2 regions of the Clostridium sp. CM036 genome follow, and region 1 is predicted to be linked to the other one. Evidence: riboswitches for the same ligand, from Rfam matches in the RefSeq annotation. Region 1 holds a riboswitch; the other holds the start of a gene.
The links. Region 1 has a riboswitch for glycine ahead of ACWJKE_RS01175 (alanine/glycine:cation symporter family protein). Riboswitches for the same ligand answer to the same signal wherever they lie in the genome.
Positions count from the first base shown of each region.

Region 2: it holds a riboswitch for glycine, as region 1 does, so the genes downstream of both, ACWJKE_RS07025 (GrdX family protein) here and ACWJKE_RS01175 (alanine/glycine:cation symporter family protein) in region 1, are expected to answer to the same signal.

Region 1 covers NZ_CM143652.1:258,569-266,356, reverse strand. Annotated here, with positions in the region: gene ACWJKE_RS01175 (alanine/glycine:cation symporter family protein) at 211-1,554, opposite strand; glycine riboswitch at 1,699-1,828, opposite strand; RNA gene rnpB (RNase P RNA component class A) at 2,008-2,393, opposite strand; gene ACWJKE_RS01165 (Nif3-like dinuclear metal center hexameric protein) at 2,445-3,260, opposite strand; gene ACWJKE_RS01160 (tRNA (adenine(22)-N(1))-methyltransferase) at 3,251-3,940, opposite strand; gene ACWJKE_RS01155 (PH domain-containing protein) at 3,952-4,839, opposite strand; gene rpoD (RNA polymerase sigma factor RpoD) at 4,959-6,056, opposite strand; gene dnaG (DNA primase) at 6,079-7,788, opposite strand, start outside.
Region 2 covers NZ_CM143652.1:1,479,274-1,487,061, reverse strand. Annotated here, with positions in the region: gene bla (class A beta-lactamase) at 1-513, shown strand, start outside; gene ACWJKE_RS07065 (GNAT family N-acetyltransferase) at 960-1,466, shown strand; gene ACWJKE_RS07060 (hypothetical protein) at 1,638-1,760, opposite strand; gene ACWJKE_RS07055 (FAD-dependent oxidoreductase) at 1,793-2,230, opposite strand; gene ACWJKE_RS07050 (hypothetical protein) at 2,209-2,421, opposite strand; gene ACWJKE_RS07045 (oxidoreductase) at 2,400-2,924, opposite strand; gene ACWJKE_RS07040 (hypothetical protein) at 2,965-3,225, opposite strand; gene ACWJKE_RS07035 (acyl-CoA dehydratase activase) at 3,779-4,558, shown strand; gene ACWJKE_RS07030 (double-cubane-cluster-containing anaerobic reductase) at 4,576-5,721, shown strand; glycine riboswitch at 5,961-6,029, shown strand; gene ACWJKE_RS07025 (GrdX family protein) at 6,112-6,489, shown strand; gene trxB (thioredoxin-disulfide reductase) at 6,521-7,441, shown strand; gene ACWJKE_RS07015 (thioredoxin family protein) at 7,460-7,788, shown strand, end outside.

The DNA of each region.
Region 1 (7,788 bases):
TACTTCATCTAATTATAAAAGCATATTTTAGAATAAAGTGGTTTTTAATTTTTCTATAATATTATTAAATTACGAAATTTAATAATATTATAGTAATTATGAAATTTCTTATCTTAATGTAGTTCCATACTTCATTGTTTTAATACTAACAAAAAAACAGGATGGCATAAATCTGCCATCCTGTTTTTTTCTAAAAAGAAAATTATAAAATTAGTTTTTCTTTTCAAAATCATTTTCGTAATTTTTCAAAGTCTTTTTAACTAAAGCTCCAAGACCTAATAATGCAATTAAATTCGGTATAACCATTAATCCATTAAAAGTATCAGCGAGTTCCCAAACTAGATCAACCTTTAGAGCTGCTCCTAATACTATAAATACAAGAACCAATCCTCTATATGTCGTTAACGCTTTTTTTCCAAATAAGTATTTAACATTTGCCTCTCCAAAAAAATACCAAGCTACTATGGTAGAAAAAGCAAAGAAAAATAACGCTATAGCTACAAATGGACCTCCAAGACTTCCCATACCATTCGAAAAAGCTTTTTGAGTTAACGCTATACCAGTAGTTTTTCCATCTAATGCTCCTGTAGTTAATATAACAAGTGCAGTTAATGTTAAAATTATAAAGGTATCAATAAATACACATACTATTGCAACGAGTCCCTGCTCAGTTGGATGATTAACTTTTGCAACTGCGTGTGCATGTGGTGTTGACCCCATTCCAGCTTCATTAGAAAATAAACCTCTTGCAATGCCGTATCTCATAGCTTCTTTTACGCCAACTCCTATTAAACCGCCAGTAGCCGCTTTAGGGTTAAAAGCTCCTACAAATATCATTTTAAATGCTGGTCCTAAATTAGCAAAATTCACTATAATGATTCCTAAACTACCCAGTATGTAAAATATAGCCATAAACGGAACTACTTTTTCAGTAAAGGCTGCAATTCGGCCTACTCCTCCAATAAAAATCATACCCGCTAATGCTGCAACTATCACACCAATGATTATACGAATATTGGTATTTGGGCTTATTGCTGCACTTATTGAGTTAGATTGTACCATATTCCCTATAAATCCTAATGCAATTATTATAGTTACTGAGAAAAATGCTGCCAACTTTTTACTCCCAAGGCCTTTACTAATATAGTAAGCAGGTCCTCCCGTCACCTCACCGTCAACTGTCTGTTTATACTTTTGACCAAGCACTGCTTCCGCAAAAATAGTTGCCATGCCAAAGAAAGCACTTAGCCACATCCAGAATATAGCACCCGGTCCTCCTGATGCTATAGCAGTTGCGGCTCCTGCTAAATTTCCTGTTCCTACTTGAGCCGCTATTGAAGTTGTCATGGCTTGAAAGGATGACATTCCATCTTTTCCTGCTTTATTGCCGAATTTAGCTCCTCCAAAAGTCTTTTTAAATGCATCTTTAAATTTTCTTACTTGAACAAATTTTAACGTCATTGTAAAGTAAATTCCAGTACCACATAACAAAAATATTAGTACATACCCCCACAAAACACCGTTAATACCTTTAATAATTGATAAAAAATCCATAAACACACGCTCCTTCTAGTTATTAAAATTTTTTCAGATAAAAAATTTCTTGTGTAAAGAATATATTTATACCAATTAATACTCTGTGAGACCATTATTTTTTAAAGCACACAAAAAATAGAGATCAAAATAAAATGACCTCTTGAAAATAACCCTGTCCTTTTACCTGAGAGTTTCACTAATGCACTATTAAATTTCATACAAATAATATGTAATTAAATAATGTTTAGCTTTCTCCTTCGGTGCTTATATAAGTCTCTCCAGAGGTTCGTCCGATATCAGTACTTCTCCAAAAATGGATACCTGAAAGTTTAACTTCTTCGGTGGATGTTATACATCTCTCTCCAAATATCTTCATCCGAAATTATTAATTTGTAATACTTCGCATGACTATAACATATTTTGAATTTTTAGTCAATAAAAAAAACACTCACTGTAAAGTGAGTGTTTTTTGGTACGACTAAGCCTATAAGCCGAGTCCTGTATTAGACAATCATCTATCTAGGCCCATTGTTACCAATAGGCTCAAGCGATACACCCGAGAACGAGACGGGCAGCCTCATAATGTTCTCCTATTCGATCTTGCTCCAGGTGGGGTTTACATAGCCGCAAAGTCGCCATTGCGCTGGTGAGCTCTTACCTCGCCTTTCCATCCTTGCTAGTACATTCAAAAATTTAGAAAAACTAAACTTTTGAATGCCTTTAGCGGTATATCTCTGTTGCACTTTCCTTAAAGTCACCTTCACTGGGTGTTATCCAGCACCCTGCCCTATGGAGCTCGGACTTTCCTCTCCTAATTATCGCACGCAATAATTAGCAGCGATTGTCTGGCTTACTCGTAAAACCAATGATATCATACTATTAAAATAAAAGCAAATAGTATTTTATTATTACTTAACTTTATATGGATCATGTGTATTTTTAGAAATTATAACCTCATTGTCATATCCATTTTCTATCAGTTGCTTTTTGAACTTTTCTGCAAATATTATGAGTGGTGTCCACTCAGTTGCAAAATGCCCAGCATCAATCAGCGCTATGTTTTCTTCTAATAAATCACTAACATGATGGTATTTAGTATCTCCTGTAATAATGCAATCTGCACCCAATTTTATGCTCTCCTCAAAAAAGTCTTCTCCACTGCCATTTATAATCGCAATGGTTTTTATTACTTTATTATGGTCGCCTGCATACCTAATATACTCAGTATTTAAAAGTTCTTTAACCTTTTCACATAAGGGCATTAATAAAATTGGGGTATCCAGAATCACTAGCCTTCCAATACCATTATCACCATTATTATACCCTTGAATTGTTGAATTCTCTATTACCTTATAATTAGTAAACCCTAAAATTTCTGTGACAATATCATTAAGTCCGCCTTTAACTGAATCTAAATTTGTATGACTAGCATATACATTTATACCATTCACAATTAGCTCAATAATTTTTTTTCCTACTAAAGTGTCTGTGGTAATAGTTTTGGGTTTAACAAAAAGAAGAGGATGATGAGTCAATATAAAATTGCACCCCTTATTCTTTGCCTCGCGAATTACGTCCATTGTACAATCTAATGCAATTAAAATTTTTGTAACCTGCGCATCTTTATCCCCAACCATTAATCCTACATTATCATAATCCTCTTTTAGTATATGTGGAGCAACCTGCTGCATAATATGCTCAATAGTACTTACTTTTAAAAGCATTTCAAAAACTCCTTAAGCCGTATTATAACAAGATAAAGTTGTTGTTTTCTATTTTTAGATAAAATTGTATCTTCATTTAAAGTATCATATATTTTTGAATATTTTTGCAACTTATATTCTATAAATTTTTGCATTACTAATTGTTTTTTATCTAATAATATTTTACTTATCTCGTAATATATACTGTCTACTTCTACTGGTTTAGTATTATACCTTGCCTTGATAATTTCATAAAACCTACCATCATCATTGCAAATTTCTTCATCAAGGATATCATACCCAGCGACATATAAATATTCTCTCAAAACCTCAGCATTTTGAACTGGCTGAAGTATCATATAATTAAATTGTTTAACAACATCTAAGTCAGCTTCTAAAATGTCTCTTATTAAATTGCCACCCATTCCTGCAATAATAGCTACCTGGACTTCTCCCTTTTCAACTGTAGATAGTCCACTTCCCAGTCTACAAATAATTTGACCACGCATATTATTGTGAATAATATTATTTTTGGCCTTCTCAACAGGCCCTTTATTTATATCAGAAGCAATAGCTTTTTTTATTACACCATTTTTCACTAAATTAATAGGAACATACCCATGATCCGTGCCTACGTCGATAACACTATCACATTCTTCTATCATACTTGCAATCCATTTTAATCTTATACTAAGCTCCATATCTCTCATCCTTATCTAAAATTTATTAATATTTTAAACTGCAATATTAAAAATATCATTGCCACAATTAGTGCCATATAAATATATTTATATGCTGATTTCCTATCATGTTTTGCGCAAAAATAACTTGCATAATACATACAAAAAAGCAACGCCATATTTAATACCCCGTAAATCATCTGAGTAAATGCAAATTGTTTGCCTGTCCCCATTTGTATTGGATTAAAATTCGCATCAAAGTTTAAGGGCATAATATTAGGTATATTACGTTTCAAATATAATATAAGTGGATTTAAGGTTAATATTATTATTATTATACTTACACCCATTAAAGGTAAAATGAAGTGCTTGTCTTTATGAAGATTATAGCTATTATTTACTTTATATTTCCACTCTACCACATGTATATCATGATGTATTAAAGTTTCCTCAAATTTTTTATAATCTAGAGGCGAAACTGCATAATTCATGTTTTTAGTTTTTATGTAAAAAACATTTTTATTATTTGTAACAAACATTCTACACATTCCTATTTTTTCAATTACAAATCTACCCATTGCAAAATTATTAGTAGCTATACCATTAAGCTTAACCCCCTCAATTGTACCAGTTGAGATAGTGTATCCTCCAATTTCATTTAATGGTATAATTATTTTTTTTAATGATCCAACAGCATAAATTTTAATATTTTCGTCATCAATAGTACATTTAAGTGATGCATAAAGCAAGATGTAATATCCTTGATATATATTACAAGACACTAATAAGACCTTTAATAAACTAACTACGATGTATGAATTAGTAAACCTGAGCACTATTAATATTAATATATTATATAATGCAGTCGTGAGCAAAATAAACCCTAAACCGCGTCCCCTCTTTGATATGTACTTTCCCATTTAATCACCTTCTAAAGCATATTATAGCATATTTAAACCGACCTTGTAAATATTCATACATGATTCTACATGGAGTAGAAAAAACACCTTAAATAAGGTGTTTTCTTAAGTATACTGTTCTAATCTAAGTAATCTTTTAGTTTTTTACTTCTACTTGGGTGCCTTAATTTACGTAAAGCCTTTGCTTCAATTTGTCTAATTCTTTCACGAGTTACATTAAACTCTTTTCCAACTTCCTCGAGGGTCCTTGCCCTTCCATCATCTAGTCCAAATCTTAATCTTAAAACCTTTTCTTCTCTAGGAGTCAAAGTATCTAAAACGTTGATTAATTGCTCTTTTAACATTGTAAATGCAGCAGCTTCTGCTGGTGCAAGAGCATCATCATCAGGAATAAAATCGCCTAAATGACTATCTTCTTCTTCACCTATAGGAGTCTCTAGCGATACTGGCTCTTGTGCAATTTTCATAATTTCTCTAACTTTTGCTACAGGCATTTCCATTTTTTCAGCAACTTCATCCGGTTGGGGTTCACGTCCAAGTTCTTGTAGCAATTGCCTTGAAACTCTAATAAGCTTATTTATAGTTTCAACCATATGTACAGGTATCCTTATAGTTCTTGCTTGGTCGGCTATTGCTCTAGTTATTGCCTGTCTAATCCACCATGTAGCATAAGTACTAAATTTAAAGCCTTTTCTATAATCATATTTTTCTACGGCTTTTATTAGTCCTAAATTACCTTCTTGAATAAGATCTAAAAATAACATTCCGCGACCAACATATCTTTTAGCTATACTTACCACGAGTCTTAAATTAGCCTCTGCTAGTTTTTTCTTAGCAGCTAGATCTCCTTCTTCATTTCTTTTAGCAAGATCAATTTCCTCACTTGATGATAATAAAGCAACTTTTCCAATTTCTTTTAAATACATCCTAACAGGGTCGTCTATAGATACGCCTTCGGGTATGCTAACATCCAGTTCTTCAGTTTCTGGTTCAGTTTCAGCTTGAGCTCCAGTCGCAGGTGCAGCAGCTTGATGCATATCACCAATAACCTCTATCTCCATTGATTCTAAAACTTCATAAACCTTTTCTATTTGTTCTGGACTTAAATCTATCTCATAAAGTTCTTCCATTATTTCTTTATAAGTTAAAGATCCTTTTTTCTTCCCTTTTTCCATAAGTTTTTTGACTATAGTCATTTTCGAACTTTTATCCTTCATCATATTACCTCCTTTCAAATTACTATAATTGTTTTAGATCTTTTTGCATTACTATAAGTTTTTGGGCTAATTGTATAGATTCTTCTAGCAAACCTTTTGATTCATATTGTTTGATTTTATTCATAATTTCTTTTTTCGACTCCTCTAACTTGAATTTTTTAAGTTCTTTAATGCAGTCATTTATAAGTTTTTTATGATCCTCTTCATCTCCTGAAAATTCAATTTCCATAGTATTTATCCACTCTTTTGTACATTCTATATCATTACATATAAATTCAATTTTTTTAGTTTTTTCATCTTTTGTTAAGTTTTTATATTTAACAATTAATGTATATATACTTTTATGACTTTGAAGTACCAATTGTTCTAGGTCCAAGTTTTCTGTGATATAATTACAATTTTCTTCATTTATAAACATAAATTTCAACAAATTTCTTTCAGCCTTAATATAAGCTGGCTCTAAGTATAATTTTTGTCCAAAATCTTGTTGCATATTCATTTTTTTGGTTTTTTTTGCATTTTTGTTGATTTCGTCACTTAGTAGGTCATATATTGCCTGTTCTTTGATGCCTGTTTCCTCAGAAACCTTTTTTATATAAACATCTTTTTCGACAGGATCTAAATCTGCAATAATTTCAGTAACCTTTTTCACATATTGTATTATCATTTCACTATTCGAAAAATTTATTCCGTCACCTGCTCTTTTAATCCTATAATATATTAAGGGGAGAGCATCATCCACTAATTTCTGAAAAGCCTGCTTTCCGTTGTTTTTTATATATTCATCAGGATCCTTATCCTTTGGAACTATCAGCACCCTTAAATCAAAACCTTCAGTCCTTAATATCTCAAGGCCCCTTAATGTTGCTGCTTGGCCTGCTACATCAGCATCATATGAAATAATAACTTTGTCTACATGTTTTTTCAATAATTTTGCTTGATTAATAGTAAGTGCCGTCCCCAGGGACGCAACGGCATTTGAAAACCCATATTGATGAAGTGAAATACAATCCATATATCCCTCTACAATTATTATTGTTCGAGACCTATTATTTTTTATTACAAAATTCAATCCATAAAGATGTAGCCCCTTATGAAATAATGGTGTCTCAGGTGAATTTAAATATTTAGGTTTTGAATCATCTAAAACCCTTCCTCCAAATCCGATGACGCTGCCTTTATAATCAAACACAGGAAACATTATTCTATTTCTAAACCTATCATAATAGGAATTTTTAGGACTTTTAATAATTAATCCTATACTAAGTAAATCTAATTCGGAGTAGCCTTTCCTTTTCAGGTATAATAACAATCCATCCCATTTATCAAACGAAAACCCTAAACCAAATTTTTTCATAGTAACTTCCGTAATTCCTCGGTTTAAGAAATATGTTTCAGCCTTCTTGTCCTTTCTTAAATTGTCATAAAAATACCTAGCCGCTGCTACATTAATATTGTACATTTTTTTATACATGTCTTTTTGAACATTATTTTCCTCATTGTCCATTTCTATACTAATGTTAGCTCTCTCGGCGAGTACCCTTGCTGCTTCAGGAAAATTTACATTCCTATCCTTCATAATATAACTAATTACATTCCCAGCTTCACCACATCCAAAGCATTTATAAATTTGCTTTTCCTCAGACACTGTGAAAGAAGGACTCTTCTCATTATGAAAAGGACAAAGACCAATATAATTTCGCCCCGCTTTCTTAAGTTTAACCCTTTCAGA
Region 2 (7,788 bases), 1.2 Mb from region 1:
GCAATACGTTTTAGTGATAATACAGCTGCAAATCTTTTATTTGATCATATAGGTGGACCTAATGGTTTTAAATCTGCACTTAATCAATTAGGGGATAACGTTACGCAACCTACACGTATAGAACCAGATCTAAACGAAGCCATACCTGAAGATATTAGGGACACTAGCACACCACGACAATTGGCAACTGATTTGCAAGCATACACAACTGGAGATATATTAACAGACGATAAGAAAAAAATTCTTATTGATTGGATGACAGGAAATGCAATAGGTAATACACTAATTCGTGCAGGAGCACCAGATGGCTGGGTAGTTGCTGACAAAAGTGGAGCTGGTTCTTACGGAACAAGAAATGATATTGCCATAGTAATGCCACCAAACAAAAAACCTATAATTATTGCAATATTGTCAACTCACGATAAAAAAGAGGCTAAATACGATGATAAACTGATTGCTCAAGCTTCTAAAATTATATTTGATTCTTTTAGCACAACTGAAAATAACAATTAAAGTAAGTTTGTCTATGTATTAAATTAGCGGAAAATCTCTAGCAAGTAAAACAGGAACTGCTGAACTGGAAAAGAAAAGTGCAGATGATAAAAATGGAAAATAAACTCAATATTATTAAAAGGAAAGATTAAAATGGCAAATAAATAAGTTGAACTTTCAACTAAATTATATGAATTTATAATGGATGAAGAAATTAAACAGTTAAAAATATCATTTAAAGGTTTTAGTGAACAAGAAAAGCAAATGGCAACTGAATTAGTAAAAAGAATGAGTGAAATATAGAAAAATATTGGCTCGATATAAAAAATAAATCAGTGTTAGCAAAGCAAAATAATTCAAGGTAATATTTGGGTGTAATAGATTAACAAAGTAGAAATATGGTAACTAATACAGAAGTTTATATATAGGCAAAACAGGGGCTATTTGTAGCTGTAAGGAGGATTGAAATGGAATTTAGAAAAGCAGTTGAAACAGATGCTAATGATATAATGAGTATTATTATGCAGGCACAAGCATACTTAAAAAAACATGGGATTAACCAATGGCAGAATAACTATCCCAATGTTGAAATAATAAGTAATGATATTGATAATAAAAATGGTTATGTACTGTTAAAAGACGATAATATTGTTGCTACGGCAGCAGTTTCTTTTGAGGGAGAAAAAACATATGACTCTATTTATGAGGGGCAATGGATTAGTGATAATGAATATGCAGTTATTCATAGAATCGCTATTGACAACAATTATAAAGGATTAGCATTAGCATCACAGATTATCAAAAATATAGAGCAGATTTGTTTGAATAAAGGTGTGTACAGTATAAAAATGGATACACATGAAGAAAACTTATCTATGCAAAAGCTGCTTAAGAAAAACAAATTTCAGTATTGTGGAATAATTTATTTAGAAGATGGAAATAAAAGAATAGCTTTTGAGAAAACACTATACTAAAAAATAGTCACAAAATCATGAGTAATCTTAATTAATGGATCTTCATTAGAATTACTTATGGATATATTTAATCATTCGTCAAAATCACAGACTTTAAGATACATTGAGATTACTGAAGAACAAAAGAGGGAAGTTTATTTGAAATCTAACATCGGATAGAAAAATGTACCCCTATTTCTTTATATAATCTGTAAGATCAAATTCTCCATCTTTTTGAGACCAATTGTATATCGTCCCCCTTGAGATTAGAAGCAATTCATCACGAATTTGATTTGCTCGATAATCAGTTCTCAAAACACTCTCATCCTGTGATTTTTGTATGAGTATCAACAAATTGCTTGAATTGCTACTTTAAATGCGTCCCAAATAGATTTCATAATGTTCTTAACTTCCCTAGAATCCCCAATGTTATATGTTTCCTTTTTACTTTTGTCAAGTATGCTTTGTAGTGGATTATGAGGCTCGTACCCTGTTGCAGCTATTATTGTGTCTGCGTTTAATATACTTTCTCCATCTTTATTAGAAACTTTAACACCATTCGAATCTATTTTTTCAATCTTTGTGCTAGTCATTACTTTAATATTGTTGAATGGAAGTAAATCCTTCATCATATCCCAGTTCATAAATGGCATATTGTGAGGACCACCGCAAATAACCGGAAGCATTTCTATTATGCTAACATTTTTGCTCATTTTTGACAACCAAAGACCGGTTTCACAACCAACAAGACCTGCACCTATTATTACAATATCTTTACCAGCCAAGGATCATCCATTCTACCTGAAATAGTGACTGGAACATCCACAACCTGCTTAACTTGTCTACCGAATTCTCTGTACATTCCCTTATCGTTAAAATACATTGGTGGGTGATTCCAATACCAAGAATCATAAGTCCCAGCATCAACATTTAGCATATCATAGCCCGCTTCTACTAATATTTTAGCTGCTTCCAATCCTTCTTCTGTGTCCTTACCAACTTCATCAAATTTTTCTCCAGGTAATGACGAAGTCCCTTCATCATACTCTTAACACTGAAACGTAGTGAAACTGGGAAATCTTCACCACATTGTGCCTTGATTCCCTTAACTATATCAGTTGCGATTTTCAAACGGCCTCTTAAGTCTCCGCCATATTCATCAACTCTTTTGTTAAAGAAACCGATTGCGAATTGATCTAAAAGATATCCTTCGTGTACAGCATGGACCTCAACTCCATCAAAACCTGACTGTTTTGCCACTGCTGCTGATTTTATGAAGTTTTCTATTAAAACTTTTATATCTTCAGTAGTCATTGCTTCATGAGTTAATCTTGGGTCAAAGCGGTTTTCTGCCTTTGAAGGAGCAATTGGCTTTTTATATAGTCCAGGCATTGCAGAACGTCCCAAACCACCTGTCAATTGTAAAAATATTTTTGCATTATAAGAATGAATTCTTTCATTCATTGGAGCTGTTGACATATTAAAGCATAGTGGATTATAAGTAGGGCAAGGTTGAATTTTATTTATCCCAGTTTTCTGGTACAGGCTTAGTGATGTATTCAGTTCCTGAGAATATAGGGCAAGCACCACCAAATTTACCAACCACACCATCAATCATCTTAATTGAATGAGGAACACCTGCTGGAATATAAACAGCACCTGGAGTTTTAATTTCGTAATAGTCATCACCTAAAGTTACTGCGATAGTAGCTGCATTTTCTTCTCCTAAGATTAAATACATTTCATCTCCATAATGAATATGTGGAGTTGCCTTTCCCATAATGCTTTAGCTTCTGGAACAATGCTAGAGCTCATAATCAATTCTAATTGTTTTAACAACATACCCCATAGAGAATATTTACATAACATATTCACCGAATGCGTTATGTAAATATATTCTATAACAATGATAAAAAAATGTAAACAATATGATTTAAAACCATAAATTACAATTAAATTTACGCTGCAAATTTAATTGTAATTTATGGACTATCATTGCTTACAGAAGTGAACAACAAGTTAATAAAGTAATCGATGAAAACGAATCTGATATAAAAGAAAAAAATACATACAAAATGAAACTTGCAACATTAGAAGGTTATAAAAAGTTAAATAACAGTAACACACTCTGATTCAGAAATCTATACCTGAAAAACAGTTATAATTCCAATATAATGCATAATGTTCATTGTGAATAAACTGTAAATATAGTAAAATAATATTATGTTTTATATATTATGGAGGGAATGAAAATGAATTGCAAAAATGTGTGATTAGTTTAGAGGGTTATTATTTTTTTAATTATTTACAATAAGAAAGTGAAGGTGAAGGACATGCTATACATAGGAATTGACATTGGATCAACTGCTTCTAAGGTATGTATTCTTGAACATGATAAAATTAAAAATACTTTTATTTACCCAACAGGTTGGAGTAGTGTCAAAACAGCTGAGGAAATAAAACAAGCAATAGAAAAGCTAGGAATGACCTCTAGTAATAGTAAAATAGTTGCAACAGGGTATGGAAGGGTTTCTGTACCCTATGCAGATAAAACAATAACTGAAATAACTTGCCATGCAGTTGGAGCGTATTACTTATTACATGAAGATTGTACAGTTATTGATATAGGTGGACAAGATACAAAAGTCATAACTGTTGAAAGTGGTAAGGTTACAAATTTCTCTATGAATGATAAGTGTGCAGCTGGCACTGGTAAATTTTTAGAATTAATGGCTGGAACACTAGGATTCGATATTGATGAACTTTGCACTGAAGCCGCAAAGGGGAGTGGAACAACTATCAGTTCAATGTGTACCGTTTTTGCAGAATCTGAAGTCATTAGTCTTATTGGTAGTGGAAAAAAACGTAAAGACATTGCATTTGGTGTAATAGAATCTATTACTGGTAAAGTAAAATCTCTGTGTCAAAAACATTCCGATTCACATAATTATTTCTTAACAGGAGGACTTTGCGATAGCCCATTTATTATGGATCAACTTTCAGAAAAATTAGGTTCACCTGTAGCTACTCAAAAAATGGCAAGATATGCAGGTGCTATTGGAGCGGCTATAATGGCAAGCAGAATTGAAAAAAGTTCTAATAAAACGTTATAACGGAGGGGGATATATTAATGAATAACTTACCAGAAAAATTTGAAGATTTTAGTGAGGCAAGAAGAAATGCTTTTTTAAGCATCAAGAATTTAAAAGATGAAGGCAAGAAGGTTGTGGGTGTATTTTGTACTTTCACACCAACAGAAATAATAATGGCCGCAGATGCTATTGCAGTTTCATTATGCAGTATGACTGAGGAACCTATAGCTGATGCCGAAAGGGATTTACCAAGAAATCTATGCCCATTAATTAAAGCATCTTATGGCTTTGCAATTACAGATAAATGTCCATTTTTTTATTTTTCCGATATGATTGTTGGAGAAACTACATGTGATGGAAAGAAGAAGATGTATGAATATTTAGCAGATATTAAGAAGACTCATATTATGCAGCTTCCTCAAAACTGTAATGATGAGGATTCTTATAAACTATGGAGCAATGAATTAGTAAAGCTAAAGAAATGTCTAGAAAATTTTTATGGTGTTGAAATTACGGATGAAAAGCTTAAAATAGCGATTAAGCTTAAAAATAGGGAAAGAGTAGCTCTAAGAAAGTTTTATGAGCTAGGCCAGCTAGAGCCACCAGCAATTACAGGCTACGAAATGCATAAGGTTCTATCTGGAGCAGGATTTAAATTGGATAAAGAAGTATTGATAAAAGATCTTGAAAGCATAACAAGTGAGTCATTAGATAGGTATAATAGTGGGGAACGAAAAGTTTCGAGTGATGCAAAGAGAATACTTATTACAGGATGTCCTCTAGGACAAGGAACTGAAAAAATAATTAAGGCAATAGAAGAGAATGGTGGAGTAGTGGTATGCTATGAAAACTGCGGTGGAGCTAAAACAACAGAGACATTGGTTGATGAAAACAAGGATCCTCTTTACGCTTTAACAGAAAAATATTTAAATATTGGATGCTCTTGTATGACTCCAAATGATAACAGAATAGATTTGTTAGAAAAGTTATGTAAAGAATATAAAGCTGACGGAGTAATAGATGTAATACTTCAAGCTTGTCATACGTATAATGTAGAAACTCTTAGATTAAAAAGAGTTTTCAACAAGAAAAATATTCCATATATGAGCATTGAAACAGATTATTCTCAAGCAGATATAGGACAAATTAATACAAGAATGTCAGCATTTATAGAGATGTTATAATATAAATGATTTAAGTGGATATTATTTCAATTTATAGATAGTATTTGAATTAAAAGCTTTACATTGTTAAAAAAAAGATTATAATAAAGTTGTAATAACTTTTAAATATTGATAGATGATGTTTTCGGGAGATTAAGCTTAAGCTTAGTTATTTAATATAACATCCTTAAATGGATAGCCGAAGGGCCAAGTATTACATGCGCTGTAATATGAATATCTCAGGCAAAAGGACCGAAGATTGATATACCTCTGGAAAGCAATTGCACCGAAGGAGTAATTCTCTCAGGTAAAAAGACAGAGATAAAGGCTTAAATGAGCTTCTTATCTTTGTCTTTTTTTATGCGCAAGCGGAAATAAATTGAATTAATGTATTTGTAAGGGGGGGATTAATTGATAGAAGAAGTATTGATTGTAACTAATAACCCATTATGTCTAGACAAATTTGGTGAAAAATATAAAGTCGAATTTTTAAGTACTGGAATAATGAATGTACTAAAAGCTGTAAGAAATCATATTCATAAGGGACACCTTTTGCTCACACATCCGCTTTCTAGCAGCATAAAGCCAAATGAAACGCCCTACAAAACTGTAATAATAACAAAATCAAAAAAAGAAGTAATAGATTTACAGTCAGTTAATTTTATTGAAGAATCAATACACACAACTGAAAAATTCATTAAAGATAGGGGAACACCAGCATGGTCAGATGCGGTGCGAAATGATTTCATGTTAATAGATTACGATATTATAAGTCATGGTCTAAATTGAAAATAAATGCAATATACTGGGAGGGCTTAAAATGGAGCATATTTATGACACTATAATTATAGGAGGTGGCCCAGCTGGGCTATCGGCAGGGCTTTACGCATCAAGGTCAAAACTTGATTCTATAATAATTGAACGAGGAAAATTTGGAGGACAGGCCGCAATAACAGATGAACTTGCAAATTATCCTGGCTCAATTGAAGAGTGCACTGGTCCAAAATTGATTAAAAGAATGAGAACTCAAGCCGAGGAATTTGGTACAAAGTTTGCAAAAGATACTGTAGAAAATATTTTACTTGAAGGTGAAATAAAAACTGTTAAATGCAAAAAAGAAACATATAAGGCTAAAACTATTGTAATTGCAACAGGCGCTTATCCCAGATTAGCAGGTTTTAAAAATGAAAATGAGCTACGGGGCAAGGGAATCTCATATTGCGCTACCTGTGATGCTGATTTCTTTACGGAGCTCGATGTAGCCGTAAATGGCGGTGGAGATTCCGCCATAACTGAAGCAATTTATCTCACAAAGTTTGCAGATAGTGTAACAGTAATTCATAGAAGAGATGAATTAAGAGCTTGTAAATCAATTCAAGAAAAAGCTTTTGCTAATCCAAAAATCAAGTTTATATACGACTCAGTTATAGATGAGGCAGAAGGCGATGAAATACTTGAAGGCCTTAAGGTCAGAAATGTTAAAACAGGCGAAGTTCAAAAAGTGAAGGTTGATGGATGCTTTGTATTTGTCGGATACATTCCTATTTCAGAAATATTCAAAGGTAAGGTCAATATGGATGAAAGTGGTTATGTAATGACGAATGATGATATGGTAACCAACATTCCAGGCGTTTTCGCAGCTGGAGATATTAGGGTCAAGAATTTGAGACAGGTTATAACTGCAGCAGCTGATGGCGCAATAGCAGCAACTTCTGCAGAAGTATATATAGCAAATAAATAGAATTAGGGGGTATTTAAAATGATTAGTTTGACAAAGGAAAATTTTGATGAGGAAGTAGTATCTTATTCTGAAAAAGCAGTATTTGTTGATTTCTGGGGTGACAAATGTGAAGTATGTAAGGAACTTATGCCTGGAGTACACGAACTAGAAAACAAATATAGCGATAAAATCAAATTTGCAAGTCTTAATATCGGTGGTTCTAGAAGACTCGCTATATCTCAAAGAGTACTTGGACTCCCAACGATGATAATTTATAAAAATAACGAAAAAATAAGCACTATTACCCCTGAAAACATCGAAACAATTGATGATGTAGAGAATTTTATTAAAAGCGTTTATGAAACATT